Regions from separate parts of the Marvinbryantia formatexigens DSM 14469 genome, predicted to be linked through region 2. Evidence: riboswitches for the same ligand, from Rfam matches in the RefSeq annotation. Region 2 holds a riboswitch; the other holds the start of a gene.
The links. Region 2 has a riboswitch for tetrahydrofolate ahead of NQ534_RS21205 (folate family ECF transporter S component). Riboswitches for the same ligand answer to the same signal wherever they lie in the genome.

Region 1: linked by a shared signal. The riboswitch ahead of NQ534_RS03785 (formate--tetrahydrofolate ligase) and the one ahead of NQ534_RS21205 (folate family ECF transporter S component) in region 2 are both predicted to bind tetrahydrofolate.

What each region holds. Positions count from the first base shown of each region.
Region 1 is NZ_CP102268.1:726,404-742,184, reverse strand. Features, by position in the region: gene NQ534_RS03840 (THUMP domain-containing class I SAM-dependent RNA methyltransferase) at 1-215, shown strand, start outside; gene NQ534_RS03835 (lectin like domain-containing protein) at 208-1,554, shown strand; gene NQ534_RS03830 (XTP/dITP diphosphatase) at 1,554-2,189, shown strand; gene NQ534_RS03825 (metallophosphoesterase family protein) at 2,167-2,649, shown strand; tRNA gene NQ534_RS03820 (tRNA-Pro) at 2,810-2,884, shown strand; tRNA gene NQ534_RS03815 (tRNA-Gly) at 2,917-2,987, shown strand; tRNA gene NQ534_RS03810 (tRNA-Arg) at 2,992-3,065, shown strand; tRNA gene NQ534_RS03805 (tRNA-His) at 3,100-3,173, shown strand; tRNA gene NQ534_RS03800 (tRNA-Gln) at 3,193-3,264, shown strand; tRNA gene NQ534_RS03795 (tRNA-Lys) at 3,281-3,353, shown strand; tRNA gene NQ534_RS03790 (tRNA-Leu) at 3,465-3,546, shown strand; THF riboswitch at 3,669-3,759, shown strand; gene NQ534_RS03785 (formate--tetrahydrofolate ligase) at 3,939-5,624, shown strand; gene NQ534_RS03780 (formate/nitrite transporter family protein) at 5,982-6,743, shown strand; gene NQ534_RS03775 (SGNH/GDSL hydrolase family protein) at 6,954-8,060, shown strand; gene NQ534_RS03770 (glycosyltransferase family 2 protein) at 8,283-9,296, shown strand; gene NQ534_RS03765 (hypothetical protein) at 9,315-11,198, shown strand; gene NQ534_RS03760 (AAA family ATPase) at 11,252-12,943, shown strand; gene rplM (50S ribosomal protein L13) at 13,163-13,591, shown strand; gene rpsI (30S ribosomal protein S9) at 13,609-14,001, shown strand; gene NQ534_RS03745 (cytidylate kinase-like family protein) at 14,246-14,704, shown strand; gene NQ534_RS03740 (HAMP domain-containing sensor histidine kinase) at 14,895-15,781, opposite strand, start outside.
Region 2 is NZ_CP102268.1:4,527,733-4,543,513, forward strand. Features, by position in the region: gene NQ534_RS21170 (ATP-binding protein) at 1-994, opposite strand, end outside; gene pheA (prephenate dehydratase) at 991-2,136, opposite strand; gene folK (2-amino-4-hydroxy-6-hydroxymethyldihydropteridine diphosphokinase) at 2,133-2,948, opposite strand; gene folP (dihydropteroate synthase) at 2,941-3,747, opposite strand; gene NQ534_RS21190 (HD domain-containing protein) at 3,744-4,226, opposite strand; gene folE (GTP cyclohydrolase I FolE) at 4,229-4,783, opposite strand; gene NQ534_RS21200 (bifunctional folylpolyglutamate synthase/dihydrofolate synthase) at 4,765-6,069, opposite strand; gene NQ534_RS21205 (folate family ECF transporter S component) at 6,075-6,623, opposite strand; THF riboswitch at 6,763-6,863, opposite strand; gene NQ534_RS21210 (putative ABC transporter permease) at 6,953-7,333, shown strand; gene pyrB (aspartate carbamoyltransferase) at 7,445-8,371, shown strand; gene NQ534_RS21220 (aspartate carbamoyltransferase regulatory subunit) at 8,365-8,793, shown strand; gene NQ534_RS21225 (hypothetical protein) at 8,921-9,736, opposite strand; gene NQ534_RS21230 (hypothetical protein) at 9,767-10,258, opposite strand; gene NQ534_RS21235 (hypothetical protein) at 10,281-10,790, opposite strand; gene NQ534_RS21240 (hypothetical protein) at 10,803-11,327, opposite strand; gene NQ534_RS21245 (YDG domain-containing protein) at 11,324-15,781, opposite strand, start outside.

The DNA of each region.
Region 1 (15,781 bases), 780 kb from region 2:
AGCTTCCGCAGCTGTACCGCGAGATGGGCAGGAGCTTTGCAAGGCTGGACGGCTGGTCGGAGTATGTCATTACGGCTTATGAGGACGCGGAAAAGTATATTGGAAGAAAGGCGGATAAAAACCGGAAAATATATAATGGAATGATGAAGACCTATCTATATCAGTTCCTGGGCCCGAAGCCTCCGCGCAAAAAACAGGAGAGACAGATTGATTAAAAAAACAGAAACGTTTTTAAAAATTGTGCTGGTGTGCCTGGTGGCCTGGCTGGCATACGATCTGCTCCGCCAGGCGGAGCCGGAGACGGTGGCGGTCAGTCAGAGCGTATATGAGACGCAGAGCAGAGACACGGCGGAGGCGACGACGCTTTCGGCGCTCCCGGCGCGCTATGACGGACGGGAGGCGGGCAGGATGCCAACGGTCAGAAGCCAGGGCTCGCTTGGCACCTGCTGGGCGATTACGGCGTGCTCGGCAATGGAAGCGTATTTTCTGCCGCAGGAGAGTCTGGTGTTCTCGCCGGACCATCTGTCGCTGCAGAACAGCTTTTCGAAGGACCAGAACGACGGCGGGGCGTACACGATGGTGATGGCGTACCTTGCCGCCTGGCAGGGACCGGTGCTGGAGGAGGACGACCCCTACGGGGACGGCTATTCGCCCGAAGGGCTGACGGCGGTGAAGCATGTCCAGGAGATGCAGATGTTCCGGAATAAGGATCATGACGCCATAAAGCGCGCCGTTCTTCAGTACGGAGCGGTGCAGTCTGCAATATACATGGACCTGGATAATGCTTTCAGTTCTTCCGTCTACTATAACCAGATAGAGAACTCCTATTTTTACGACGGCGACCAGATTTCCAACCACGACGTTCTGATTATCGGATGGGACGACAATTACGAAGCGTCGCATTTTAACCGCAACACGCAGGAGGCGGGCGCCTTTATCTGCCAGAACAGCTGGGGAGAAAAATTCGGCGACGGCGGCGTGTTTTACGTATCCTATGCGGACGTGAACATCGGCAACCAGGCGGTCGCCTACACAGGAATTGAGGAAAACGATAACTACGACCATATTTACCAGACCGATTTGTGCGGCTGGGTGGGACAGCTCGGATACGGCGATGAAAGCTGCTTTGCTGCAAATGTCTATGTGGCGGGCGGTGCGGAAAATCTGCGGGCGGCAGGCTTTTACGCGACCGGGCAGAATACGGAATACGAAATCTTTGTGGTGGAGGATTTCCAGGACGATTCCTCCTTTTATAAGCGCAGGACCCTGAAGCGGGGGATTGTGCAGGAAACCGGCTATTATACGGCAGAGCTGGACGAGCCGGTGGCGCTTGAGAGCGGGCAGCGTTACGCTGTCGGCATAGAGATACATACACCGGGGACGCAGTATCCGGTGGCGACAGAATATGTGGCGGGAGAAGCGACAGAAACAGTTGATATTTCGGACGGAGAAGGGTATATTAGTCATAATGGCGTTATCTGGACGCGCACTGAGGAAAAGCATCAGGCGAATGTCTGCCTGAAAGCTTATACAGAAGACAGAGAGGATGCATAATGGAAGGGAAAATTATATTTGCCACGGGAAATGAAGGAAAGATGAAGGAAGTCCGGATGATTCTCGCGGATCTGGGCGTGCCGGTGCTTTCGCAGAAGGAAGCGGGCATTACGGCGGACGTGGAGGAAAACGGCGCCAGCTTTGCGGAGAACGCCATGATAAAGGCGTGCGCGGTGAAGAAGCTGACGGACGCCGTTGTGCTGGCGGATGATTCCGGTCTGGAAATCGATTATCTGGACGGCGCTCCGGGCATTTATTCCGCGCGTTATATGGGGGAACAGACGCCGTATGAGGTGAAGAACAGGCATATCCTGGAGCTTCTTGCGGATGTCCCGCCTAAGAAGCGGACGGCGCGCTTTGTCTGTGTGATTGCGGCGGCGCTTCCGGACGGCACTGTTCTGACGAGCGAAGGTGTGATGGAAGGGGAAATCGGCTATGCGTCCGCCGGAGAAAACGGCTTCGGCTACGACCCGGTATTTTACCTTCCGCAGTATGGCTGTACCTCCGCGGAAATATCTCCGGAGCAGAAAAACGAAATCAGCCACAGGGGAAAGGCGCTGCGGGCGATGAAGGAGAAGCTAAAAGCGTACTACGATAAGGAGAAGAATGTCCATGAAGATACTGATTGTCAGTGATACCCATCGCAGAAATGAAAATTTTGAAAAGGTCCTGCTGGCGGAGAAGCCGGTGGAGCGCGTGATACACCTTGGCGACGCAGAGGAGACGGAGAGCTGTATGAGCCGTATTGCCGGACAGCCGCTGGATATTGTGAGCGGAAACAATGACTTTTTCGGAGATATGCCGCGGGAGAAGGAGATTATGCTGGGCGATTACCGGGTGCTTCTGACGCACGGTCATTATTATTATGTCTCACTGGATACAAAGATGCTTGGCAGGGAGGCGCGCGCACGTGGCTTTGATATTGCGATGTATGGTCACACGCACCGCCCGAAAATCGAGAAAAAGGACGGTCTGGTCCTGCTGAATCCGGGAAGCCTGTCCTATCCGCGCCAGGAGGGCAGAAAGCCGAGCTATATCATCATGGAGCTGGATGAGAAGGGCAATGCGGACTATACGATTAAATATCTGGAGTAGCCGGTACAGCGAAAACAGCGTATCCGCCGGGCATCCTGCCGCAGAACGTAAAATGTGCAAAAAACCGTAAAAAAATGTGAAAAAAACAGTTGACTTTTTTTTAAGGCTATAATATAATCTTATTTGCGTTAATCGTGGGATGCGCAGGAGTACGAGAATCCGGGGTGTGGCTCAGTTTGGCTAGAGCGCCTGGTTTGGGACCAGGAGGTCGCAGGTTCGAATCCTGTCACCCCGACTTCAGCAGAACTGCTGGAGCGACGCGATTGCGCGGGTGTAGTTCAATGGTAGAACACCAGCCTTCCAAGCTGGATACGTGGGTTCGATTCCCATCACCCGCTCTGTGAGTCTGTAGCTCAGTTGGATAGAGCAACGGCCTTCTAAGCCGTGGGTCGGGGGTTCGAATCCCTTCAGGCTCGTTTCCTTGCAAAAGGAAGCCTTTTAAAGGATATGGTGGGTATAGCGCAGCTGGTTAGCGCGCCAGATTGTGGCTCTGGAGGCCAAGGGTTCGAATCCCTTTATCCACCCTGCCGTTACGGCGAATGATGGGCTATCGCCAAGCGGTAAGGCACAGCACTTTGACTGCTGCACTCGTTGGTTCGAATCCAACTAGCCCAGTTTCAGTAATATTTATGGAGCATTAGCTCAGTCGGTAGAGCACTTGACTTTTAATCAAGTTGTCCGGGGTTCGAATCCCCGATGCTTCATCCGGAAAGCATTGATTGTAAAGGTCGATGCTTTTTGTTATATAAAAAGGTATGACCGGCAGAGAAGACGGGACCGGCAGGCGCCGGGCGCAGTCCCTCCGGTTTTGATAAGCGGAATTGATGGAATTGGCAGACATGCAGGATTTAGGTTCCTGTGGTTTACACCGTGAGGGTTCAAATCCCTCATTCCGCATGAGAGGCGGCTTTCGGCGGAAAGTCGTTTTTTTTTCAAAAATGTTTGATAAATCCTTGACAAACAGCCGAAAAGTGAGTATACTGTTAGACGAAAGCAAAAGAAGTGCCTGAATATCATAAAGTAGAGTAGGTCTTATACGTAAAGTGTCATCGGATGGGGAGACTTCCGGTGAACGAAGGGTTACCGCGTTATATGACCGCTTCCGCTACTGCGTAAAAGCATAATGTTCTGATTGGGCCAGTCGGAATATTTTTGGTTTGCGCAGCATTTTTTTGCCCAAAATCAGCAGGCGGCAGGCTGTATCCGGAATAATCCGCATTCGCGGAAAAGGCAGGTGCGCTGTGCCGCGGCAGACAGAATGTAAAATTATGAATGGAGGAAAAATCATTATGGGATTCAAATCAGACATCGAAATTGCACAGGAGACAACGATGCAGCCGATTACCGAGATTGCAGCAAAGGCGGGAATCGACGAGAAATATCTGGAGCAGTATGGTAAATATAAAGCAAAAATTGATTATAACCTGTTAAAGGATACAGATGCCGAGAACGGCAAGCTGATCCTGGTGACGGCAATCAACCCGACACCGGCAGGAGAGGGAAAGACCACCACCTCCGTGGGTCTGGCAGACGGTCTTTCCAGAATCGGCAAGAAGGTCATGGTGGCGCTGCGTGAACCGTCCCTCGGACCGGTATTCGGCGTAAAGGGCGGCGCTGCAGGCGGCGGCTATGCACAGGTAGTCCCGATGGAGGATATCAACCTTCACTTCACGGGCGACTTCCACGCGATCGGCGCGGCAAACAACCTGCTGGCGGCGATGCTGGACAACCACATCTTCCAGGGCAACGAGCTGAACATCGACCCGCGCAAGATTACCTGGAGACGCTGCGTGGACATGAACGACCGTCAGCTTCGTAACGTGGTGGACGGTCTTGGCGGAAAGACAAACGGAATGCCGAGAGAGGACGGCTACGATATCACAGTAGCATCTGAAATCATGGCGGTGCTCTGCCTGGCAAGCGACATCACAGACCTTAAGAAGAGACTTGCAAGAATCATTGTGGGCTATACATACGGAAAAGCTTCCGAACAGAAGCCGGTAACGGCGGGCGACCTGCACGCAGAGGGTGCAATGACTGCACTTCTGAAGGATGCCCTGAAGCCGAATCTGGTACAGACACTGGAGCACACCCCGGCGATCGTGCACGGCGGCCCGTTCGCAAACATCGCACACGGATGCAACTCCGTAACCGCAACCAAGCTGGCATTAAAGCTGGCTGACTATACGGTAACAGAGGCAGGCTTCGGCGCAGACCTCGGAGCTGAGAAATTCCTGGATATCAAGTGCCGTATGGCGGGACTGAAGCCGAACGCGGTTGTCATCGTGGCAACAGTGCGCGCGCTGAAATACAACGGCGGCGTGGCAAAGGCGGATCTCAACAATGAGAACCTGGAGGCGCTGGAGAAAGGCCTTCCGAACCTTCTGAAACATGTAAGCAACATCACAAACGTATACAAGCTTCCGTGCGTGGTTGCCATCAACGCATTCCCGACCGACACGAAGGCAGAGCTTGACCTTGTTGAGGCAAAATGCAAAGAGCTTGGCGTAAATGTTGTGCTCTCCGAAGTATGGGCAAAAGGCGGCGAGGGCGGTATCGCACTTGCGGAAGAGGTTGTAAGACTTTGCGAACAGCCGAATGACTTCACCTTCGCGTATGAGCTGGACGGCACCATCGAGGACAAGCTGAACGCAATCGTGCAGAAGATCTACGGCGGAAGCAGGGTAGTTCTGACAGCAAACGCACAGAAGCAGGCGAAAGAGCTGACCGCCCTTGGTTACGAGCACTGCCCGATCTGCATGGCAAAGACACAGTACAGCTTGACCGACGACCAGACGAAACTCGGCGCACCGACCGGCTTTGAGGTAACGGTACGCAACCTGAAGATCTCCGCAGGCGCAGGCTTCATCGTGGCGCTGACAGGCGAGATCATGACGATGCCGGGTCTGCCGAAGGTACCGGCTGCAGAGCGCATCGACGTGGACGAGAACGGAAAGATTTCCGGATTGTTCTAACCCTTCGGGCCAGAGCACTCCGTGCAGGATGCGCACGGACGCAAGCGGAAAAGCGTCCGGCGCGCAGAAAATGCAAGCGTTTTCTGAACCCTTCGGGTCAGAGCACTCTGTGCAGGATGCGCACGGACGCAAGCGGAAAAGCGTCCGGCGCACAGAAAACGCAGGCGTTTTCTGAACCCTTCGGGTCAGAGCACTCCGTGCGGATGTTTTCTGAAATTTAAAAGGACAGGCAGCCTGTATCCATGTTTTCACTGGTTTTCTATAATGAAAGCTGCTTATGACATGTGATATCGGGGTGCCTGTCTGTATCTGTGGTTTTACAGAACGATTGCGTATTTTATCTGGGAGGTACATAGCATGTTTCAGGAGGATTATAAAGCGGCGTCGAATACGGCGCTTGCAAAAAGTAACTTTTTGAAAAAGAACCCGGCGGGATATTTTATTTCTTCCATGATGGCGGGACTGTATATCGCTTTCGGAAGTATCCTCATGGGAATCGTCGGCGGCTATATGACCGGTCAGCCGGCGCAGAAGCTGGTATGCGGCATCATTTTCTCGGTCGGACTCTGTTTTGTGACAGTAGCCGGTGCGGAGCTGTTTACCGGCAACAATTTCGTGATGTCAGTCGGCGCGCTGAAAAAGACGGTGACCTGGGCGCAGACGGCGAAGGTATGGGTCGTATGTTATCTCGGCAATCTGGTCGGTTCCGTGGTGGCGGCGGGTATTTTTACCATGACGGGAATACCGGGCAGCGGCGATGTCGGAGCATTTTTTGAAAACACGGCGGTGGCAAAGGCAACGGGCACGCCGGCAAACCTGTTTGCAAAGGCAATTCTCTGCAACATTCTGGTGTGTGTGGCAATCTGGTGCGGAACCAGGCTGAAATCGGAGGGAGCGAAAATCGTGATGAATTTCTGCTGCGTGGGAACCTTCGTGACCTGCGGTTTTGAGCACAGCATTGCGAACATGACGTTTCTGTCCGTCGGTATGATGAATGGAGCGGCAGTTGGTCTGGGCGGCTTTTTGTACAATCTTCTGATTGTTACGCTCGGAAACATGGTGGGCGGTATCGTCTTTGTGGCGCTTCCCTACTACTTCATTTCGAAGGAGAAGGCATAAAAGACCGGACAGACACGTATCCGGCGCTCTCCGGGAAGAGCTGCGGCTGCTTTTTCGGGGTTATGGTAGCCGGAAGGTGAAAAAATTACAAAAATGTGTCATAGATATTGTGAATATTGCAAAAAAATGTCTCAATCTTTAAATAAAGGTTGAGATATTTTTTTCCCTGTGTTATACTGATAACGTATTTGGGAGTTATTGGGAGGTATTATGAAGAAAATCAGATTTATTCTCATGATGGCATGTCTGCTTCTTACGCTTGGTCTTGGGACAACCATTACCGGTACAAAGGTGGAAGCGGCGAAACTCACAAACGTTATGAAAGCGCCGAAGGCAAAAGCCGGAAAGTGGGTCATCGCAGCGAAGGGATACCGTTATCGCTATAACAGCGGAAAATACGCGAAAAGCGCATGGCTGAAGATAGACGGAGAGATTTATTATTTTATGTCGAACGGCTATCTGAAGACCGGGCTTGCAAAGTACAACGGAAAGCGTTACTTCTTTGAGAGCGACGGCAGTCTCGCGACCGGCTGGCAGAAAATCGGCACAAAGAGATATTACTTCTCGCCGAAGACAGGGGCGGCTGCTACAGGGAAGGTAAAGATTGCTTCGAAATACTACTATTTTTCCACGACCGGTGAGATGCAGACTGGCTGGAAAAAGATTGGAAAGTATTATTATTACTTCCAGTCCAACGGAAGTATGGCGGTAAATAAGACGGTCGGAAAATATTATGTCAATGCACAGGGCATCCGTACGACGGCTGTTGCCGGCACAACGAATATCCCCGCAGATAAGACACAGACGTCTGGTAAGAAAACCGGCAGCGTAGATATTTTTGTGGGTGATTCCAGAACGGTCGGTCTTGGAAGCGCCGTTGGCATCAGCAGCAAATGCATCGCCAAGGTGGGCGAGGGCTATAGCTGGTTTGTAAGCACCGGGGAATCAAAGCTGAAAAAAATGCTGAAGGCGAACCCGACGGCAACGGTTGTGTTTAATCTCGGCGTCAATGATGTTGCAAACTACAACCTCTATATTACGCGCTACAAGGAGCTGATGAAGAGCTATCCGAAAGCAGAGTTTTATTTTATGTCGATCAATCCAATCGACAAAAAATATGACTGGGGCTGGTTTACCTGTTCCACTCTGCAGTCGTATATCAAGAAGTTTAATACCGCGGTAAAGAGCGCGTTTCCGGACCGCTACATAGACTGCTACAGCTATCTTCAGAAAAATAAATTCGAGACGGTGGACGGGCTTCACTACACGACCGCTACCTACAAAAAAATATACAGTTATGTTTTGACGCAGGTCTGAAAAAGAGAGTTCCAGAGACTGCAGGGCAGTGTGAATTTCATACAGCTCTGCAGTTTTTATATTGGTAACTGCCTGGTCATAATGTCACAGCCTGCATAAAAAGGTTGAAAAGGTTACTGTAACCTGTGGGTCTGCCGCGTGTTGACAGAGCCCTGTTTGTGCCCTATAATAAAATGAAGGAAAACGGCAGCGGTCTGCCGGTTACGGTAAGAGGTACGCGATATGAGAAAAATACCTGTTTTATATATTGTGATTCCGTGCTACAACGAGGAAGAGGTCCTGCCGGTGACAGCGCCGATGTTTCTGGATAAGATTCATGCGCTGGCGCAGAAGGGCGCCGTCAGCGGCGAGAGCAGGATTCTGTTTGTGGACGACGGAAGCCGGGATAATACCTGGAAGATTATCTGCAGTCTGGCAGAGCAGGATGAGCATTTCATGGGGATTTCGCAGAGCAGGAACCGCGGCCATCAGAACGCGGTGCTGGCGGGGCTGATGGAAGCGCGCAGCCGCTGCGACATCACCATTTCCATCGACTGTGACGGGCAGGATGATATCAACGCGATGGACGAGATGGTTGCCAGATATATGGAAGGATTTGAGGTGGTATACGGTGTGCGCAGCAGGCGCGATACGGATACCTTTTTTAAGAAATATACGGCGCAGCTTTTTTACCGCCTGCTGAACTGGATGGGCGCGGAGGTGGTCTACAATCATGCCGATTACCGTCTGATTTCCAGTCTGGTGCTGGACGAGCTGGCGGAGTTTAAAGAGGTAAATATTTTTCTGCGGGGACTGGTGCCGCTGGTGGGCTTTAAGAGTACCCAGGTGTATTATGAGCGCAGTGAGCGTATGGCGGGGAAAAGCCATTATCCGCTCTCAAAGATGCTGTCCCTTGCGGCAGACGGCATTACCAGTCTGAGCGTGAAGCCGATCCGGATGATTTCCATGCTGGGCTTTGCAGTCTCTCTGCTCAGCTTTCTGATGATTGTGTGGATCATTGTGCAGTTTTTTACCGGAAAAACGGTGCAGGGCTGGGCGAGCACCTGCGCGATCGTCTGCTTCGTGTGCGGGATACAGCTTATCTGCACCGGCGTCATCGGGGAGTACATCGGGAAAATTTATCTGGAGACAAAGGCGAGACCGCGCTATATTATCAGCGACCGGACGTATGAGACCGGGGAGACGGCGCGGGAGGAAAAGAGCGGCGGTCCGGACGGCAGGACGGCTGCCAGATAGCGGATTCTGGGGGAGAAGATGAAAAAACAGACAGTATGGATACAGAAGCATTGCGGGAAGCCCTGGTTTGCCATCATGGTAAATCTGGTTCTGCTTGCAGTGCTTCTGGCGCTTTTTTCGCCGGCGTATGAGACGAACGACGATATGGGGCTGTGCGCGATTGTAAACGGCGCAAAGGGCAGCTATGATGCACATATGATTTATGTAAACTATCTTGCGGGGCTGCTGCTGAGTGCGCTTTACCGGCTGACGGATGCTGTTGCATGGTATGCACTGCTGCAGTATGCGGTGCTTTTCTGCGCTTTTTCCGCGGTAACGTATGTGGGTCTGCGACGGCTGCGCACCTCTTTGCCGTGGTGGGTCTTTTGCGGGATACTGCTTTATTTTGCTTTTGAAGGTTATATCCGGCTCCAGTATACAAAAACAGCCGGAATTGCGGCAGCGGCGGGAATGCTTCTGCTGCTGGATGCCGTGACGGAGGAGCGTGTAAGATGGCGCAGTGCCGTGTGCGGGCTTCTGCTTGCCTGCGCCGGAGCTGTGTACCGGCTGCCGCAGTTTTTTGCGGAGGCCGCGTTGTTGTCTGGAATTGTAATTTATGAGCTGCTGCGTCTGCGGCAGTATACGAAGCAGGAGGCAAAGAGACGCTTTCTGCGCTATGTCCGGACAGCGGCGGCACTTCTTTTTGCGGTTGCTGTGCTCTATGGCGCCGACCGTCTGGCTTACCGTTCGGAGGACTGGCAGAGGTATGAGGCGTACAACGCCGCCAGGACGGAGCTTTTTGATTATAGGTTCCCCGATTATAAGAAAAACCGGGAAGCGTATGAGGCGCTTGGAATCGACGAAAATGCTTATCAGCTTCTGCGCGGCTGGAATCATATGGACACGGAAAAATTTTCGCAGGAGGTTCTGGAGGAGCTGATTGCGCTGAAAACGCCGAAAAGCGTGGATTTGGATTTTCTGAAGGGATTTGTGAGAAAGGTGCTGCTGAAGCTGTACACCGTGCGAAGCTTCTGGTGTTTTCTGCTGACGCTGCTCGTCTGGCTTTTGTCCGCCAGACATCGCGGACGGGATATCGCCGCGCTTCTGGGAGAGCTTGCCGCTGTGGTCGTGCTGTATTTCTTTTTATACTATCAGGGGCGCTATCTGCGCAACCGGGTGGATGTGGGCATCTGGCTGGCGGCGTCGCTGGCGGTGTTGTGGATTTCGGCGCCGGGAAAGCGCAGGGAGAGCGTAAAGTGCACGGTTGCCGGCGCGGATCCGGCAGCGCAGGCGGATATTAGGGGAAATCTGGCAATGCAGGCAGACATCGGGGAAAATCCGGCAGCGCAGGCGGATGTAAGGGGAAATTTGGCAGCGCGTGCGGACGTCAGAGTAACCCCGGAGACGCAGGCGGATGGCAGATGCCGCCGGGAATGGAAAAGGAGTCTGCGCGTGCTGCAGAGGGCGGCAGGTCCGGCGCTGTTTGTGTTTCTTGTACTGGCAACTTACGGAACATGGGAGAAGCGCCTGCGGATAAACAATGCTTCGGAGGAGCAGAAGCAGAGCAGCTACCGGGAGGTGCTGGAATACATTTCCGCGGATAAGGAGCACCTTTATATCACGAAGTCGGGGGCGGTATCCTTTGCAAAAAGCTATGGCGTTTTCGATGCTATTCCGGCGGGAATCACGGAGAATACGCTTGCGCTGGGCGGCTGGCCGGCAAATACGCCCGGCTATGTGGAAAAAATGCGGGAATACGGAATTACGAATCCTTTCCGGGATATGATTGGAAATGAGCAGATTTATCTTGTGGACGACGAGATAGACGTCACAATGGAATACCTGCGCACCTATTATGATGCCCAGGCGCAGGCGGTGCTGACTGCGTCGCCGGGAAAGGCGAAAATTTACCGGATAGAGTGAAAGCCGGAAGCGCGCAGAAAGACGTGAGCCGGCTGAGAAAGGAGATAAGCCAGATGCTAAGAAGAAAGTTGCCGGTTGGAATAGAGGATTTTGAAGAAATACGGAAGGAAGAGTTTTACTATATTGATAAAACCGGGCTTATCCGGGAACTGCTGAACAACTGGGGAAAGGTCAATCTCTTTACTCGCCCGCGTCGTTTCGGAAAGACGTTGAACATGAGTATGCTGAAATGTTTTTTCGAAACCGGAGCGGATGAAACATTGTTTGAGGGACTTTCAATCTCACGGGAGAAAGCGCTTTGTGAAAAGTATATGGGAAAGTTTCCTGTGATATTTCTCTCTTTGAAGGGCGTGGACGGACTGGATTTTGAAAATGCACGGGATATGCTGTGGGAGGTCATCCAGAAAGAATTCCGGCGTCTGCAGTACCTGCTGCAGGACGAACGCCTGTCGAAGCCGGACCGGGAAAATTTTTCCAGCCTCATGACTGCAAGGGTGAGTGATTCCGTGATACAGAAATCACTTTCATTATTAACGGAAATTCTGTACAGATACCACGGGCAGAAGGTAATCCTGCTGATCGATGAGTACGATGTGCCGCTGGACAAAGCATTCCAGCATGGCTATTATGAAGAAATGGCAGCGCTGATACGCGGGCTGTTCGGACAGGCGTTAAAGACAAATGAATTTCTGCAGTTTGCGGTTCTGACAGGCTGCCTGCGGGTGTCAAAGGAGAGTATTTTCACAGGTCTGAATAATTTTGATGTTAATTCAATCGTAGATGTGGAGCATGACGAGCAGTTCGGATTTACAGATTCGGAAGTACAGAAGCTCCTGGCAGATTACGGGCTGGAAGAAAAGGCGGATGTTATAAAAGACTGGTATGATGGTTATCGTTTTGGCGATGCGAGTATTTACTGTCCGTGGGACGTTATTAAGTATGCCAAAAAGCTGCTGGCAGACCCCTGCGCGGAGCCGGAAGCCTTCTGGATTAATACCAGTGGAAATGAACTGGTGAAGCGCTTTATTGACAAGGCGGACAAGACCACACAGGATGAGATTGAGTGTCTGATTGCGGGAGAGGTGATTGAAAAGGCGGTACGGCTGGATCTGACCTATAATGAGCTGGATACCAGCATTGAAAACCTCTGGAGTGTTCTTTTTACTACCGGCTATCTGACGCAGACAGACCGGGCGGCAGGCGGCATCTATAAGCTGGTGATACCCAACCGGGAGGTCCGGGAGGTTTTTGTCTTACAGATAAAGGAATGGTTTCGGAAGATTACACTTGCGGATACTGCAAGGATTCAGCGCTTCTGTGCAGCTTTTCCTGCCGGAGACGCAGCGACCATCCAGGATATGCTGCATGATTATCTGTGGGATTCCATCAGTGTGAGAGATACGGCCGTCCGGTCGGACAGGAAAGAAAATTTCTATCACGGGATGTTGGTGGGGCTGCTGCAAAGTCGGGAAAACTGGCTGATCCAGTCCAATACGGAGAATGGAGAAGGTTACAGCGACATAACCGTCTGCACGCCGGAGAGGACGGGAATTGTGATAGAGCTGAAGTATGCAGATGACGGAAATCTTGAAAAGGAATGTCTGCAGGCGCTGGAACAGATTGAGAAAAAAAAGTACGCCGCCGGTCTGCAGCACCGGGGAATGAAGAAGGTCATCCGGTATGGGATGGCGTTCTGGAAGAAAGAATGTATGGTGGTTATGGCACAGGCTCCGGACCAGCCGTAAGGAAGCAATGCGGGAGCAAAAAGGTAAAAAACAGAGTGATTTTTCGGGGATTTTTTGAAAAAAAGAGTTGACATTAAATTTGCAGTATAATATAATTTTTCAGTGTGAGTAAGTGCGTAAACGTCCAAGCCAAAGCCCCGGTAGTGGCGTTTTGCTATATAACAAGCGGCGTAACTTTCCAGCGCCGCCAGGCAGTTTATTATTCAAGGAGGAAGACCAATGAAAAGTTTTATGGCGAGTCCGTCAACAATCGAGAGAAAATGGTATGTAGTTGATGCTACCGGATATACATTAGGACGTCTGTCATCAGAAGTAGCTAAGATTTTAAGAGGAAAGCATAAGCCGATTTTTACGCCGCATATTGACACAGGCGATTATGTAATTATTGTAAACGCACAGAATATAAAGGTTACCGGAAAGAAGCTGGACCAGAAGGTTTACTACCGTCACTCTGAGTACGTAGGCGGTATGAAGGAAACCACCCTGCGTGAAATGTTGAACAAGAAACCGGAACGTGTGATTGAACTGGCTGTTAAGGGTATGCTCCCGAAGGGACCGCTCGGCAGACAGATGATGACAAAGCTTCACGTTTACACCGGTGCAGAGCACAAGCATGAGGCTCAGAAACCGGAAACGCTGACATTTTAAACAGGAGGTAAAGAACAGTGGCTAATTCAAGATATTATGGAACCGGAAGAAGAAAAAAATCCATCGCAAGAGTTTATCTTGTACCGGGAACCGGAAAAATTACAATCAATAAGAGAGATATCGACAACTACCTTGGTCTGGAAACACTGAAAGTAATCGTTCGCCAGCCGCTGGTAGCTACAGAGACAGCAGATAAATTTGATGTTCTGGTAAATGTCCGCGGCGGCGGTACAAGCGGACAGGCAGGTGCCATCAGACATGGTATCTCCAGAGCACTGCTTCAGGCAGACCCGGACTACAGACCGGTGCTCAAGAAAGCAGGATTCCTTACACGCGACCCGCGTATGAAAGAGCGTAAGAAATACGGTCTCAAAGCCGCACGTCGTGCTCCGCAGTTCAGCAAACGTTAACGAACAAGAAAAATCGAATCAAAACAGTACAAGAACCCTGGAAACTATATTTTCCGGGGTTTCTTTTTTGGCAAAGGAGCAGCATTATATATTGCTAACCGGCTGTTTTCAGAATATCCGTTTTCGATGTAAATGCCGGACTTTCAGACAAAAGGCCGGGATTGTATGTTGCATGGAGACCCCGGACGGAAGTATGATATGCATTATAAACAGGCAGGATAAAATACGAAAGGAAGGGTTATTTATGATTATTTGCATCGGAAGAGAGTTTGGCAGCGGGGGACATGAAATCGGAAAATGTCTTTCGGAAGGTCTTGGAATTCCTTTTTATGACCACGAGCTGGTTGAAAAGGCAATGGAGAGAAGCGAAATGACACTGGAGCTGGCAAAGGATGACTGCGTTTTTGTGGGAAGATGCGCGGATTTTGTGCTGAAGCAGCAGGGCGTCCGCTGTGTGAGCCTGTTTATTACGGCACCGTTTGAGGACCGTGTAAAGAGGAAAGCAGAATTGCTGGATATGAAGGAAAAGCAGGCGGTTTCGCTTGTGCGCAAGATGGATAAACAGAGAAAAGCGTACTATGATTACTATACCGGAGGAAGCTGGGGACGTCCCCACAATTATGATTTTTGCATCAATTCCTCCAGCCTGGGAATAAAAGAAACGGCAGATACGATAGAAACACTGATAAAAAGCAGGAAGTAATGAAAAACGGAACGGGCGGACGGGAATATAACCAAAAGTCGTTTCTCCGTCCGCCGCCGGTCATGCGGCAGAAAACAGTTTGCCCCGTCTCGGCCGGCAATGCAGCAGAAAGCAGTTTAGCCTGACCCGACCGATGTGTGACAGAAAACAGCTTATCCATTCACCGACCGGCAGTGCAGCAGAAAACAGTCTATCCCTCTTCCAACGGCAGTGTGACTGTGAAGGCGGCGCCGCTGCCCGGCGCGCTTTTCACGGAAACGGTGCCCTGGCACAGGTCGACGATCCGTTTGACCAGTGCGAGACCGAGACCGTTTCCGTCGGCTTTGCGCGAGGAATCGCCCTGGTAGAATTTTTCAAAGATATGCCGCTGCACTTCGGGCGCGATTCCGGCGCCCTGGTCGGCAATGGTCACGGCAAGGTGCGTCCGGGTTTTTGCCAGACTGACGCGGATGACGCCGTTGTCCGGGGAATGCTTGATGGCGTTGTCGATGATATTGCTCCAGACCTGCTCCATCAGCTGTTCATTTCCGCAGAATAGCTGCCGGGGCAGACTGATATCAAATTCGATATTTTTCTGCGTCCACCGGGCTTCAAAGAGCAGAATACACCGGCGGATCTGCTCATCCAGGCGGTACGGTTTTTTATGCATCACGGTCTCCTGGTTTTCCAGCCGGGACAGCATCAGAATGCTGCTGCAGAGAACGGAAAGCTTCCCGGAATTATCAAGGATTTTTTCGATATAGTGATCCCGTTTTTCCGCGGAAAGACTGTGATTCTGAAGCAGCGTGGCGTATCCGGCAATAGAGGAAATCGGGGTCTTAAATTCATGCGAAACATTCACCACAAAATCATTCTGGAGCGTCTCTATGCGGGAGAGGTCGCAGACCATCAGATTAAAATGCTCTGCCATTTCGCGCATTTCCTCGATTCTATGATTTTCCGGTATCCGGACGGAAAAATTGCCTTTCGATAGCTCGTCGAATGCAGCGCCCATTTTCTGCAGCGGGCGGATAATCTGCCTGCCGACGGAAAAGGCAATCGTGCAGCCAATCAGCATACTGAAGGCAAGAAAAGCCA
Region 2 (15,781 bases):
TCAGCACGTTGTCCGGCTTTTTCTCCAGACCGCCCTCGATCACCGCCTTCAGATACTTATATTCTATCTCAAAATCCTCAAAAGACAAGTCATCCATGTAAATAATAAACTTATAATTGCGATTTTTTATCTGGGCAATCACGTCGTTCAGGTCCTGGAACTGATGCTTGTAGATTTCAATGATGCGCAGCCCCCGCTCGTAATACTGGTTCAGGATGCCCTTGATGCTGGAGGACTTGCCGGTGCCCGCGTCTCCAAAGAGCAGACAGTTGTTTGCCTTTCGCCCGCTCACAAAAGCTTCCGTGTTCGCGAGCAGCTTTTTCTTCGCAATCTCATAGCCCACCAGGTCGTCCAGGCGCACATGGGCGATATTTTTGATTGGCAGGATCTCCACTCCCTCCTCTGTGTGCTCTATCCGGAACGCCTTGTGCAGACCAAGCTTGCCGACGCCGAAATCGCGGTAAAACTCTACCATATGTTCCATAAATTCATCCACATCCCGCGACTGCTCCAGCGCCACCGTCAGACTGCAGATGCGGTCCCGGATGCGCCTGTTAAAGGTTTTGCTGCAGCGCTCCGTATTGCGGTAGCGCATCAGATAGCGCATTGCGTATACGCCGGTCTTTTCCTCAATCTCATTTAAATCAAATGCGTACAGACCGCGGAAAATTTCAAAATCATGCTTCGCGATATCGTTGATGCTGCCCTCCACAGCCCCCACGATCTCACAGGCGGTGCTGAACACATTCTCATGATTTACCAGCAGGTAAGTCAGATAGGTGTGCCAGAGGTTTCCCTCAAAGCCATAGCTGCCTGCCATTTCTACCAGAGCGCTGATGCAGTCATAGTAGGACGCGCGCAGCGTATCCATTCCATACTTCTCTTTGCCGTCATAATCCAGGTTTTCTATTACCCAGACCATATCGTCAAAGATTTTGGCGTCCTTAAATCTGCGGTATAACAGCAGTTCTTCCACTCTTGTACTTCCGGTCATACATTCCCTCCATAATAATTTCCGAGGATTTTCACGTTTGCCGCTTCCTCCGTAATGCCGCGCAGCGCGTTTTTCACTGCGCTGTCGTTTAAATTGCCCTCCACGTCCACGAAAAACCGGTATTCCCAGTTCCGCTCCGGTATCGGGCGCGATTCAATCTTACTCATGTTCAGATTGTTGTAAATAAAATGCGATAAGATATTGTACAGCGCCCCGCTCCTGTGCGGCGCTTCAAAGCAGATACTGATTTTGTTGGCGTCCTTCTGGAAAATGCGCTGGTTCGAGACGATAATAAACCGCGTGGAATTGCCAGCGCTGGTGCTGATATGCTCTTTTAAGATCTCCAGCCCGAACACCTCTCCCGCAAAGGCGCTTGCAATCGCCGCCTGCGACGCGTCCTGCTCCTTTGCGACCTTCTTTGCCGCCATCGCCGTATTGTCCACCGCCTCCTGCTGCCAGTCGCGGTGTCCGTTTAAAAATTCCTCGCACTGCATCAGCCCCTGCTCATGCGAATACACGGTCCGGATACCGGAAAGCTTCGCCCCCGGCAGTCCCAGAAGCACATGCTCGACGCGGATGATCTGCTCCCCGACAATATAGTCGTCGTATTTCATCAGAAGGTCGTAGATTTCGCTGACGAAACCCGCCGTGGAATTTTCTATCGGCAGCACGGCGAAATCCGCCATGCCCTCCGCGATTGCCTCCAGCGCATCGCGCCACTTTGCCACCGCAAAGGAGCTGACCTTATCCCCGAAATATGCCTTCATCGCCGCCTGGGCGTAGGCGCCCTCCACGCCCTGGAAAACGACGCGGACATTCTCCCGTTCAATCTCTTCCACCTGCGTGAACGACAGCCTGCCGATCACGCCCTCGCGCGTGAGAAGCTGGTACTGTCTTTTTCTGCTGATGGACATAATCTGCCGGAACAGCTCCTCAACCGCATGTCCGTTAAAGGAGCTGTGCGTCATCGCCGTAAGAGTAGCGATCTTGGCGTCCTCCCGCTCCTTGTCAAAGACCTTTTTTCCGGTCTGTATCTTATACTCCGCCACCTCCTCGCAGACCGCCATCCTCTTTTCATAGAGTGTGACGATCTGCTGGTCAATCGCGTCTATTTCCTCCCGCAAAGCTGATAAATCTGTCATCTGACCACCTCCGTCTTCAGTTCCTCTATCGTCTTTTTCAGCAGCGGATGCCGCACATGCGGCGCGATCTGCGCCAGCGGGACCAGCACAAACTCCCGCAGGTGCAGCTCTTTATGCGGAACCGTCAGCTCCTCCGTGTCGATTACCTGGTCATCATAGAGGAGAATGTCCAGATCGAGCGTGCGCGGTCCCCAGCGGACGATGCGCTCCCGCCCTGCCGCCGCCTCGATCTCATGGAGACGCGCAAGCAGCTCCTGCGGCGTAAGCAGCGTCTGCAGCGCAAGTGCGCCGTTCAGAAAATCGTCCTGCTCCACACCGCCGTAGGGCGCTGTGACAATATAATCCGCCACCGCCGTTACCCGGCAGCCCTTTGTATCCCGCAGCGCCTGCACCGCACCGTCCAGATAAGCTTTCTTATCTCCCATATTGGAGCCGAGCGCGATATACGCCGTATGCCAGCCGCGCATGATCTCCACACTCACCGTCTCCAGCGGCAGATGGATGGGCGCCCACGGCTTCTTTATCTCCAGCCGCACCGCCTGCAGGCGGGGAAATGCAAGAAGCAGCGCCTCCGCAAGCTGCTCCGCCGCCGCCTCAATCAGCCTGAAGGTATGCTCCTGCATAAATTTAGTCATATATTGACTAAAACTGCCATAATCAATGGAATATTCCAGTTCATCCGTCCTGCCCGCCAGGCGCGTGTCAGTGAAAAGCTCCGCGGAAAGCACAAATTTCTGTCCGAGCGCGTTCTCCTCCGGGAAAACCCCGTGCCGGGCAAACACCTCCAGATTTTTTATGGTAATCTTATCCATGAAGAATAGCCTCCGTCATTTTTATTGCCCTGGCGTTTTCTTTTACATCATGGACGCGCACAAACATCGCCTGCTTCATCACGCCGAACACGGTCGTCACCAGCGTGCCCTCCACGCGCTCCGCCGCCGGAAGGTCCAGCGTCAGCCCGATCACCGACTTGCGCGAGGTGCCGAGCAGCACCGGATAGCCGAGCGCCTGCAGCTCCTCCAGATGGTTGATTGCCGTCAGGTTATGCTCATAGGTTTTGCCAAAGCCGACGCCGGGATCCAGTATGATCTTATCGTCCGCGATGCCCGCCGCCTTCGCAAGGGCAACCGTCTCCCGCAGGTCCGCTAAAAGCTCTGCCCGGAAATCTGTATAATCCGCCGCCTGCCGGTTATGCATCAGACAGCAGGGTACGCCCGCCTCTGCGATGACACCCGCCAGTGCCGGATCATATTTCAGCCCCCAGATATCGTTTACCAGGTCCGCTCCCGCCGCCAGCGCCGCCTTCGCCACCGCGCTTTTGTAGGTATCGACCGAAACGGGGATGTCAAATTTTTCCTTTACCAGCTCTATCATGGGTACCACCCTGGCGATTTCCTCCTCGTCAGAGAGCATCGTGTAGCCCGGTCTGGTGGATTCCCCGCCGATGTCGATAATATCCGCGCCGTCCGCGATCATCTGCTCCGTGTGCGCCAGCGCCGCCTCCGGATTATTCCAGCGCCCGCCGTCCGAGAAGGAATCCGGCGTCACATTCAGAATCCCCATAATATAAGTATGTCCCGTCTCCTGGAATTTGCGGTTTCCGATTTTCATAGCACAATCCTCCGATTTTTCTTTTCTTCCTTCCAGTCGCACTGCGGCTCTGCCGGGCAGGCAAAGCAGCTTCTGGAAAGCTTATCCGCCCGGTAAATCAGCCCGGCAAGATTCTTTTCCCCGCGCACGGACGCATCCCGGTGCCGCCTTATCGCCTCCAGGATCTCCTCCGTCTCCGTCTCCGAAAAGCCGCTCTCCCGCAGAATTTCCGGCGCCAGATGCGCGCTCGCCTGCTCGTGCGGGATTTTTTCCCGGTACTGCAGATGCCTGCCGATATCGTGCAGAAGCGCCGCCGCATAAATCAGCTCTTTTGGCACTCCCACCGCCTCCTCCAGATTCAGAAGCTGCGCGATCCGCGCCACATCCAGAAAATGCCCCATATTGTGACGGCAGAAAATCCGCGTTTCCTCGCACACCGCAATTTCCCGCAGATACGACTGGTACGTCTCATTTTTCAGTATCGCATTTACACGCTCCATCGCTATCGCCCCAGCATCCGGTAGAACTGGTTCTGCAGCGCTTCATTGTTCTCGAAAACGCCGCGGGTGACCACCGTGACCGTCTTTGTGCCCGGCTTTTTCACGCCGCGCATCGTCATGCACATATGCTCCGCTTCCACCATGACCATGACGCCCTGCGGCGCCAGGTGCTCCATGAAGGCGTCCGCCACCTGCGCGGTGAGCTGCTCCTGGAGCTGCAGCCTGCGGGCGAACACATTGACCGTGCGGGCGATCTTGCTTAATCCCACCACGCAGCCGTCCGGCACGTACGCCACATGCGCCTTACCCCAGAACGGCAGCATATGATGCTCGCACATGGAATAAAATGTGATATCTTTTTCCATCACCATATCATTATTGTCTACATGGAAGCGCTTCTCCAAATGCTTCCCGGCGTCCTCGTACATGCCGCCCGCGATCTCCGTGTACATGCGCGCAATGCGGTCCGGCGTCTCAATCAGCCCCTCGCGGCCAGTATCCTCGCCGATTCCTTCCAGAATCAGCCTCACGCCTTCCTTTATTTTTTCCTGGTCCATCGCCATTTTTCTGTCTCCTTTATCATTTCTCCCAGATAAGACAGCGAACCGAACGCCAGTATCACGTCCCCTTCCCTGTCCGCCGCCGAAAAGCTCCGGTCAACCGCCTGCGCGAGGCTCTCTGCCGCCTCCACATGCGGAATGTATTTCTGTGCCGTCCGCGCCAGCTCCTCTGCCGGCAGCGCCCGCGGATTGTCCGGCGTCTCTATCGTAATCATCCTGTCTATGTACGGCGCCGTTATCTGCAGCACAGCCTCATATTCTTTATCCTTCAGCACTCCGCAGACGGCAATGATCCGCCTGCCCGCCAGATACGTCTTTATCGATTCCCGCAGCTGCTCTGCCGCGCCGCGGTTGTGCGCCCCGTCGACAATGAAAAGCGGTTCGTCGCATATCACGGTAAAGCGTCCGCGCCAGACGGTCTTTGCAAGGCCCTGCCTGAGCTGCTCTTCCGTAATCCGAAAGCCCAGCTCCTGCAGCGCCCGCACCGCTTCCACGGCGACAACGGCGTTTGCGATCTGATAGGTGCCCGCCAGGCGAATCTCCAGATTTTTATATCCGCCGCAGGAAAAGCGCTGGGCAAAAAGCCCGTAAGCGACCTCCTCTGCCCTGCCGGCGTCCGCGATGCGAAGCTGCGCACGCTGCCCTGCGGCAATCTCCTCTATCACCCGCATGGCTTCCGGCTCCTGCGCGGCGCTCACCACCACCGTGTCCGGCTTGATGATGCCCGCCTTGTGCGCGGCGATCTCCGCCAGAGAATTGCCCAGGAACTGCATATGATCCATGCTGATGGAAGTCAGAATCTCCAGCACCGTCGTCTGTACCGCGTTTGTAGCGTCCGTGTCGCCGCCCATGCCGGTCTCCAACACAACAATATCGCAGTCCTCCTGCACAAAATATAAAAACGCAATGGCTGTCTCTATCTCAAATACGGTCGGCAGCGGATTCCCCGCCGCCTTCATGCGCCCGACTGCCTCCCGGACGCGGAAGGTATGCTCTGTGAGCGCTTCTTTCGTAATATATATCTCATTTACCTGGATGCGCTCCCGGTAGGAAAACAGCGTCGGGGAAATATACCTGCCCACACGATAGCCCGCCTCCTTCAGAATGGTGGAAACATACGCCAGCACGGAGCCCTTGCCGTTTGTCCCTGCGATATGAATGAATTTCAGCTTATCCTGCGGATCGCCAAGCTCCGACAGCAGCGCCCGCATGGCTTCCAGCCCCAGCACGCTCCCGGATTTTGCCGCCTCCGCCAGATAAGCCCTCGCTTCTGTATAGTCCATCGCCGTCACACCGTCCTGTGCGCCGCGCTGCCGCGGACAACCTCTGTCAGCGGGCTGAAATACAGAAGATTGGCAAGCACGCTGTAAACCGGTATCATTACCGCACACTGGATCAGTCTGCCGGGAAGAATCGCGTACAGATCATAGCCATTCATCAGCACCAGCCCGCAGGTGGTCAGAACCAGCGTCCCGCTGATCGCGCAGCATACGATGGAGAGGCATAAATACAGGGTTCTGTGCAGCTTCGTACCTCTCATCAGCGGATGCATCAGCGCCGGGATGACGCCCCAGGTCATCGTGGAGAGCGTGATCAGCGGATTGACCGCATAGCCCTTCAGCAGACAGCCGAGAATATCCGCCGCCATTCCGCATAAGCCGCCCGCCACCGGACCGAACCACAGTCCGGCAAGAATGGTCGGCAGACTGCTGATAGTCACCCGCGCAAAGCCCAGGTCCACCGAGACCACCTTGCTGAGGATAATCTGCATGGCGACCAGCAGCGCCATAAAGACCAGTGTACGTGTGTCGATTGTCGTTTTGTTATTTCTTTCCATAAAAATAACACCTCCATGATGTGATTTCAACGGACAAACTTCATCCGCCCTGAAAACACCGCCATCCGACGACATACAGACGCGGTATTTAGAGTAGATAAATAATATTCCCTCCACATTATGAGGCGTTCTCATATGTAGCAACGGGTGCGGAAAAAGCATCGCAAACCCCTGCGGGCTTTTCGGTTCAGGGCGACTCCCCAGCCGCTGACAACTTAACGCGCTTATTCCTACTTCGCTATTATTTATTTATCGTCATTATACCACAGAACCCGCGATTTTCAACACTAACTTGCATAAATCCCGCTGTATCTGCGCATACTCACACTATGAAAAATTTTTTGAAGTGCGGCGTATGCGGCTGGTGCCTGGAAATCCTCTGGACCAGTCTCGATTCCCTCCGCCGCGGGGAATTTAAGCTGATGGGGCAGTCCTCCATCTGGATGTTTCCCATCTACGGCATGGCGGCCATCATCCGCCCGGTTTCCGTGCTCCTGCGTCCGCTCGGCGTCCTGAAGCGCGGGCTGCTCTATATGGGCGGCATTTTCAGCATGGAATATCTGACCGGCTCCTTCCTGCAGAAAAGGGGCATCTGTCCCTGGGATTACAGCGACGCAAAGCTCAACTATCACGGGCTTATCCGGCTGGATTATGCGCCCCTGTGGTTCCTCACCGGACTGTTTTATGAAAAGCTCCTGAAAAATTCATAAAAAACATTTTTTCTTCTTTTCTTCCGGGGAATTATAGTGTATACTATGAAGCTAAGAGGTCTGCGCAGGGAATGCGCAGACCTGTAAGAAAGAGAAAAGGAGATGCAATTTATGAGACATTTAATGAGCCCTCTGGACCTCTCCGTCGGGGAGCTGAACGACATTCTGGATCTGGCGTGTGATATTGAAGCCAATCCAAAAGCCTACGCTCACAAATGCGATGGTTTGAAATTAGCTACTTTGTTTTACGAACCAAGTACAAGAACGCGACTCAGTTTCGAAGCTGCAATGATGAATCTGGGTGGCAATGTACTTGGTTTTTCTTCGGCCGCCAGCTCCTCCGCCTCCAAGGGCGAAAGCGTTTCCGATACCATCCGCATGGTATCCTGCTACGCCGATATCTGCGCGATGCGCCACCCGAAGGAGGGCGCGCCGCTGGTTGCTTCCATGAAATCCTCCATCCCGGTCATCAACGCCGGCGACGGCGGACATCAGCATCCCACGCAGACGCTCACCGATCTGATGACCATCCGCTCCCTGAAGGGACGGCTTGACAACCTCACCATCGGTCTCTGCGGCGACCTGAAATTCGGACGCACCGTCCATTCGCTGATTCACGCAATGATTCGCTATCCGAATGTAAGATTTATCCTTATCTCCCCGGAGGAGCTGCGCATTCCCAGCTACATCCGCGAGGACGTCCTTCAGAAAAATAATATCCCGTTTGAGGAGGTAGTCCGCCTGGAGGAGGCTCTGCCAAAGCTCGACCTTCTCTACATGACACGCGTGCAGCGCGAGCGCTTCTTCAACGAGGAAGATTATGTGCGCATGAAGGATTTCTACATTCTGGACAAAAAGAAAATGGCGCTTGCCGGACCGGATATGCTGGTGCTCCACCCGCTCCCGCGCGTCAACGAAATATCTGTGGAGGTGGACGACGACCCGCGCGCCGTTTACTTTAAACAGGTACAGTACGGTGTTTATGTAAGAATGGCACTGATTCTCACACTGCTGAAATGGAGGGATACCACATGTTAAACGTAGGCGCACTGAACGAGGGCTTTGTGCTCGACCACATCGAAGCCGGCAAGAGCATGACGATTTACCACTATCTGCGGCTGGACAAGCTGGACTGCACCGTGGCAATCATCAAAAACGCCGTCAGCAACAAGATGGGCAGAAAGGACATTATCAAAGTGGAATGCCCGATCGATATGCTGAACCTGGACATCCTCGGCTTCATCGACCACAACATCACCGTCAACATCATTAAGGATGGCAGAATCGTGGAGAAAAAAGAACTTTCTCTCCCGAAAAAGATTGTAAATGTCATCAAATGCAAAAACCCGCGCTGCATCACCTCCATCGAGCAGGAGCTGGACCATGTCTTTCTCCTGACTGACCCGGAAAAAGAGGTCTACCGCTGCAAATACTGCGAAGAGAAATACCGCGGAAAATAAATGATGCCGGGGTCCAAAGCCCCTAAATTTTCACAGCCCTTTGGCAGTACGTTTTATCATGCTGCCAAAGGGCTTTTTTACATAAGCGGCTTAGCAGAAGATTGTATCCGTTCCCGCTTTTTTATTTTTAATCTGCTTTTCTTCTGTTTCTTCCTGCCGCGTAGACCAGCAGAACCATTACCGAGCCTCCGCAGAGCAGTATCCACAGCATCGGGTCTGTTTCATCCCCGGTCTTTGCTGCAGTTCCTTTCGCATCGCTTCCGGAGGAGCTGCCCGGCGTTTTCCCGGATGTTCCCGTGTCCCCCGTCTGTTTTCCGCCCGTTTTTTCGGTTTCTGTTTCCGTTTCTGTCTCCGTCTCTGTTCCGCCCGGTGTTTCCGTTTCGTTTCCGCCCTCCGGCTGCTCCGCCAGCACATAATAGCTGTTGTGTGTGGTAACAAAGGAAATCTTACCGCCGGATACGCTGCTCTCCATCCGGGTCACGCTGCCCTGTCCGGACACATAATAGACGGATGGATTTCTATATGCACCATTCAGGCTGATTGTAACTGTAATCTGCCCGTCCACCTCATAACGCTGTCCGTTGCTGTCCACAAAATAAATATCGTAGACATGCAGGTTCGTCCCAAGCCCTTCCATGCATTTCTCGATCCAGTCGTGGGTTTCCCCGTTTTCTTCCTCCAGTATGTGCTCCACCACGAAGAGCAGCCCGTCCGGCAGGCTGTCCCCTTCCACGGTCACAGCCGTCCCGTCGTCAAGCGTCACTTCCCCGCTGCCTTTTTCCACAGTATCCGGATGTCCGTCCACCTTTGTAGTCAATACGGTCTGGCTGTCCTGCCCGGTCTGCGCCTCCTGCGCCTGCACAGGCGCCGGGAGCGCAGTGAGCAGGAGGCACAGTGCCGCCGCTTCCGCCAGTGTCCGGATCCCTTTCTTTAAAAATCCCACTTTCCCGCCTCCTCTCTGAAATCTCCGGTCTTACTGTGTATCAGCAAGCTCTGCCGCAAAGGTGATCACTGCCCGGTAGGTGCCCGGACTGGTTTTCCCCCATATTTCGCTGGGGATGTGGACGGTCAGAGGGACGGATGTCCCGCCGTCTTCCAGTTCCTTACTGCTCCAGGTCTTCCCGGTAAATACCCCGCTTCCCTGCCAGAGTGCAAACGGGAAATGGTTCCCGGCATCCGCAGTGTCCGTAAATTCCGTGGTATCCACGCTGACACGGACCTCCTGCTTTGTTCCGATCTCTCCCGTCACGGACAGGCTGCCGATTTCTGTGTCCACCGTTCCAAAAACGATATTCTGGCTCTTCGGGATGGACATTGTGTAGGACGCATCCTTCTGGATGGTAAGCTGCATGGACTGCGACTGGCTGCCGTCAGCGGCATACGCTGTGCAGACGGACATTGCCAGGACAGCCGCTGCAAGACCCGCGCCCACAGCTCTTTTTTTCCGTTTTTTCCCTGTTTCCATGCCTATGCCGCCTCCCGGAGATTTATTTGTCTACAATCGACGCTTCAAAGGTGATCGTGCCGGTATAATTTCCCACTTCTGCATCGATGCCGACTGCGGAGAAATGCAGTGTGCCTCCGGTTGTCGGTGTGGTGGAGGTACCGCTAAATTCAGCTACTACCGCGTTATTCCCGATTGCCGTCGTGCCGTCCAGGCTTACCGTCGAGGAAACACTCCTGCTGATATCGTTGTCCGTAAGGGTTACCTGTCCGTTTGTGATTCCGGATGCCACCCTGATCTGCACCTTCTCCGTATCCGCTACGCTGATAGCGGAAAGTCCTACTTTCTCCGTTACTTCCTTATCCTCCAGCAGTGTCACACTGCTCGGAATGCTGAGTGTGAATGTTGAATCAGGTGCCGTTTTCGTGAATGTCACGCTCATGGAACCGGTCTGCGGATCCGCTGCGAAAGCGGTCAGTGCCCCTCCTGCGATCATTCCTGCTGCAAGCACTCCTGCAAGTCCTTTTGTAAGATACTTTCTGTTTTTCATCATGGTGATCCTCCTTTAATTGATTACATTTAATGTTAATTTTATTTCAGAGCCGTTTAACGGCGTCTGTGCGTCATCCATCGCGAAGCATTCATATTTCAGCACCGCATCCTCATAGGTTCCTGTGACAAGCGTCTGCTCCAGCGTGATATCATAGATTCCCTTTCCCGGCTCTATGAGGCCGGACTGCCATAACTGCGTGCCGTCTGACAGCAGCAGCGTCATGCGGAAGTAGCAGGTATTCTGCTCCGGGTTGTACAGGTTCACGGACTGCTCTGCGGAATCCGCCTTCAGGGTGATGCTCCCGTATCCGGGGATATCAATGGTGTCCGTGTTTTTCTCCCCTTCATACACATCCTGCTCGCCGGTCCAGTCCTCGGCATTTTCATCCGTTGTCAGACCGCCGCCCTGCGGGGTATCCTCCCCGAACCAGGTATTCCAGTTCAGCCCCACAAATACCCCGGCTCCCACAAGCAGGATTACCAGCACGATCAGAAGAAGGATTTTTCCTGTCTTCCCTTTCGGGTTGTTACTGCTCATTCTGTCGTCCCTCCTTCCGCTGCTGTATAATCAATCGAAAATGTGACGGTTCCCTCGTAGGTTCCTGCCAGGATGTCTGTTTCTGTCGGTGCCTTAAAGGATAAGGATACCGGGGAATCATCGGGGGATTCAAATACTGCAAAAATCCGGTCCGTAAATGACGTGATCGGCGTTTCACCCACATACATCGCAGATGTCACACTGCTTCCGGAACCATCTGTATTCGTTAAAGTCAGTTTCCCGTTTTCATCAATTCCATCGCTGACAGAAACGCTGACTGTTCCGCCATTTAAGTTGAATGGTTCTTCTTTATTGATTCCAACGCTGACGGCATCTCCGCCCGCAACGGCAGTTTTCGGAATGGTAATGGTATAGGCTGTTGCATCCGGGTCTGTTACCACTTCCAACGTGACAGTACCGGTTACTTCATTGTAGTTGTCGGTATCCTGCGGAATAAAAGTCCAGTCATACTCTCCGGTACCTGCAATCAGTGTCTGGCCTGCCTTTAGCGCCAGAGTGCCGGGTACAGTGTCATCGGTCCGGGTCAGCACAACATCCGCCAGCGCCGTGTCAGGATAAATGGTACCGGTATAGCCCACAGTACCAAGATTGGGAGTAGCCTTTTCAATCTTAAACTCGACTGTCCGGGTGCCATAGTAATTACCGTTTTCCACTGCCGTGATGGTCACAGAGGCAGTTCCGGCATCCACGTTCTTCTCATAGGTCACGGTGTAGTCCGTGCCTTCCGTAAGGGTGTTCCCGTTCTTAACCACAGTAACAGTGGGCTTGTGCTCGGTGCCATCGTAGATGAAGCTGTCCTGCTCAAGCGTCACGGTGGCAGTGGCAAGGTCGGACCTGGTAATCTGGAAATCCACAGCTTCCAGTATTACATCATAGTTTCCTGCAACATCGTTACCGTCTTCATCCACGATCGTAAATGTATTGATAGCATAGCTTCCCTCGGATTCGCCTTCTGCACGCCCAAGGGTCAGGGTATGCCCGGCAAGCAGTGAACCGCTGGTAAGCTGGTAAGTCAGTTCAGGATCATCTGCTCCGTATTCTTTGGTCAGGCTATCCGGCGTAACGGTAATCTTCCGCTGTGTAATGGTTCCGGTAAGGGAAGCAGGCATTTCTTTCAGAATATAATTGCCTGCATCCTTGCCGGTCAGGGTAAACTCTCCGGTATAGGTGATGTCTTTTCCTTCGCCGGCCGAAGCGTCCGAAAACTGTGCGGTGACGCCGCTGGCATCCAGCTTTATATCATCATCCTGACCGTACCAGGGATAGCCGCCATCAAGCTGAAACTCTGTGCCGTTCAGGACGATGTCTGTCATACCGTCATAAATCTTCTCAATCGTCCAGTCTTTTACGTTCAATTCCCTCGGATAAATCTCCCATGTAGCTGTGGCGGTGCCAGTGTAGTTCCCTTTTCCCTCCACTTTAACGGTGTAAGTGTCAGCGTCCTTTCCGGTGTAGCCGCTATATGTGTAATCTGTTCCATAGTTCAGCTTGGTACCGTTCAGTTCAACCGACTGAACGCCAATCTCCAGTGTCCCGCCAAGATACTCAAAACGGGTGCCTTTCAGCGTTACCACTGCATTCTCAATATCCGCCCTGTTCACAGTAACAGCGGCTGCTGTTCCGGACAGGGAATACCCGTCTACAGTGGCGGTGCAGATGTATGCGTACTCTCCTGCATCCAGCTTATCGGGAGTGTAGGTTTCCCCTGTTGCCCCGGCAATCTCTTCACCGTTTAAGTACCACTGATAAGTAACGGCATTGGCACTGTCATCCGGCTGTGTTACAGTAGCTGTCAGTGTGGTTGCAGTGTCGCCGTAGGTAATCGTAGTCGTGGCTGGTGAAATGCTCACGCTCTGGATCGGGACTTTTGCCACTGTGACCGTACCTTTTAATTCACTGATACTGGTATCACTTACCCATGAATCGTTCTGCTTAAAGGCGTAGCCCTCGACAAGAAGGTTGCTGACCGCGACGCCTTGAAGCCCACTATCCATATTTATAATAGCCGCGCTTTCCCCATAATAAGTGCCGCCGGTAAGCTCTATCCTGCCTCCAATCGCATTGATTCCATATCCGCCCTCACTGGTACCACCCTTCACACTTCCGCCGGAAATGTAAACCTCTCCGTTTTGTATGTCTAATGCCATATATCCGGAAACACTGCCGTCTTCCATGTAAAAGCTGCCACCGGTAATCGTCACGCCGGAAGAAGAATACATCTCCCGCCCTGCCACAGTTCCTGCTTCGAGGGTCAGACTTCCGCCGCTAATGCTGATGACAGCGGACCCGTTCCCGCTGATTGTATATGTGTCATTCCCATCGTTTTTTACTTCACTGGTCAAGGTGATGTTGTCATTCCCATCCACGGTCAGAGCCGAAGCTACCGTCACATCGGAAAACAGGGTAACAGTTGCGCCTCCGGCGTTGCCTTTCGCCGCCTGCCATGCTTTTTCAATCGTAGCATAATATGCCGATTTCTCACCATTCACGGTCACGCTGGCTGCCGCCTGCGCAGTACAGCCAACCGCCGTACACTTTCCATTTTCATCCCAGTCATGGGGTTCCGACATGGGAGCTTTGCAGACCACGCATATTCCGCTGTGATTTTCTCCGCCCCCGTCATCCGTCCAGCTTTCGCAGCTATGGGTACAGTCCTCTACTGTTACCGTACCGTACAGCCTTGTGTCAGTCATGTCAGTGATCAGAGTTTTCGTGTCATCTTTCACTTCATAGTAAGCTTTTTTTTCTTCCAGTATTGTCTGCAGCGTTCCGCTCACATTCCTTAGTAGTACCGCAGCCGAATTATCAGCAACCAGATAGGTTCCCGTAAAGGTTCCGCCGGAAACAGTTCCGGAACCGCCGTCTACGATTGCCAGTCCATTATATCCGCTGGCGCTTCCTCCATTGATTTCCGCCGTTCCCCCGCTGTATACGCAGATACCGGAATGTCCGTCCGCCTGCGCGACTGCCGAACCGCCGTTCATGATAAATTTACCGCCGCCACTTACTGCAATGGCATTGCTTCCATTTTCGCCATTTTTGACAGTTCCGCTCGCCAGTGTAAACGTACCGCCTGTGATATTGATCAGACCGCCGTCTGTTTCGTTTGTATCGCCGAACAGGGTATGATCCGTCCCCTCCGCACTGGCAAAGATGATGTCGTCGCCGCTTTCCACGGTCAGCGTGGTGCTGACTGTAACATTCTGGAGCAGCGTCAGTGTTGTCTGCGTATCCCCATTGCTTAACTCTTTTGCCGCTGCCCACGCTTCCTCTATGGAAACATAATAATCTGCCGTCCTGCCGCCGTCCCTGCTCACGCTGGCCACTGCCTGCGCATCACACTTTGTACAGGTAAGGATATAGTTTCCGGAGCTGTCCGTTTCTCCTGTGCCCCATTCATGCGCTTCCCCCTCCGATGCTCCGCAGACCTCGCAGATATGCACATGCCTGCCGGAAGCCGTATCATTGGACCAGCTGCCCCAGTTATGGCTTTCTGCATTCTCTTTCCCGCAGTATTCACAGGCATGGGTGTGGGTGCCGTCGCCTGCGTCAGACCATGCGCCCCAGCTATGGTTCTCGCACTTGACCACCGTATAGGTGCCGGAACCCAAGCTGTTGCTATCACCAGCCGCGTAAGAGCCATCCTTGTAATAGATATACCCAGTTTCCAGCAGATTGCTAACTTTGCCCGAAATAACATACACCGCCGAGGAACTGCCAGTGAATGTGCCGCTGGCGAGCTTCGCATTGCCGTTACTATTGTCATAAATGCCGTAGCCACTGTAATAACCGGAGACTGTTCCGGTGAACGTACCTCCGCTGATCTCGGCTGAGCCGCTATTAACCCATACGGCAGCCGCATCACCATTGCTGCCTGTGGCTGTAATCGTCCCGCCGCCGATGACCAGTGTGCCGCCATTGACGTACACAGTATAAATTTTGGAATAAGCCAAACTTGAATTCACAAATATGCCGCTCGTGATAGTCAGTTTTGCACCAGTTGGAATATTGAGCAGACCGCTTATTCCATAGTCTGTATATGTCCCGGAAAGGGTGTGTCCATCGCCCACCAGCGTAACGTCGCCGCTGACGGTGATTTTCTTTCCTGCCTCAATTTCCACATCTTTCAGAAGTGTGACCGTCGCCGTCTGCCCGTCCTGTATGGAACCAAACGCTTCCATAATATCCGCATACTCTGCGGTCACCCCGTCTGCCTCCACACTGGCAGCCGCCGTCTCGCCGTATCCCATGTCCGCCAGTGACAGGATACCGCTACCATATAGGGCTTTCGTGTCCCCGTCATAGGTATAGGACACACCCTGTCCGTTTGCCGTAAAGCTGTAGCCGCCGTCCACGCTGCCGCTGGTTCCAGCCAGAAACAGTCCGCCGTTCTGCCCGACGGTTCCCTCATCGCTGTTTGTCACATCCACAAG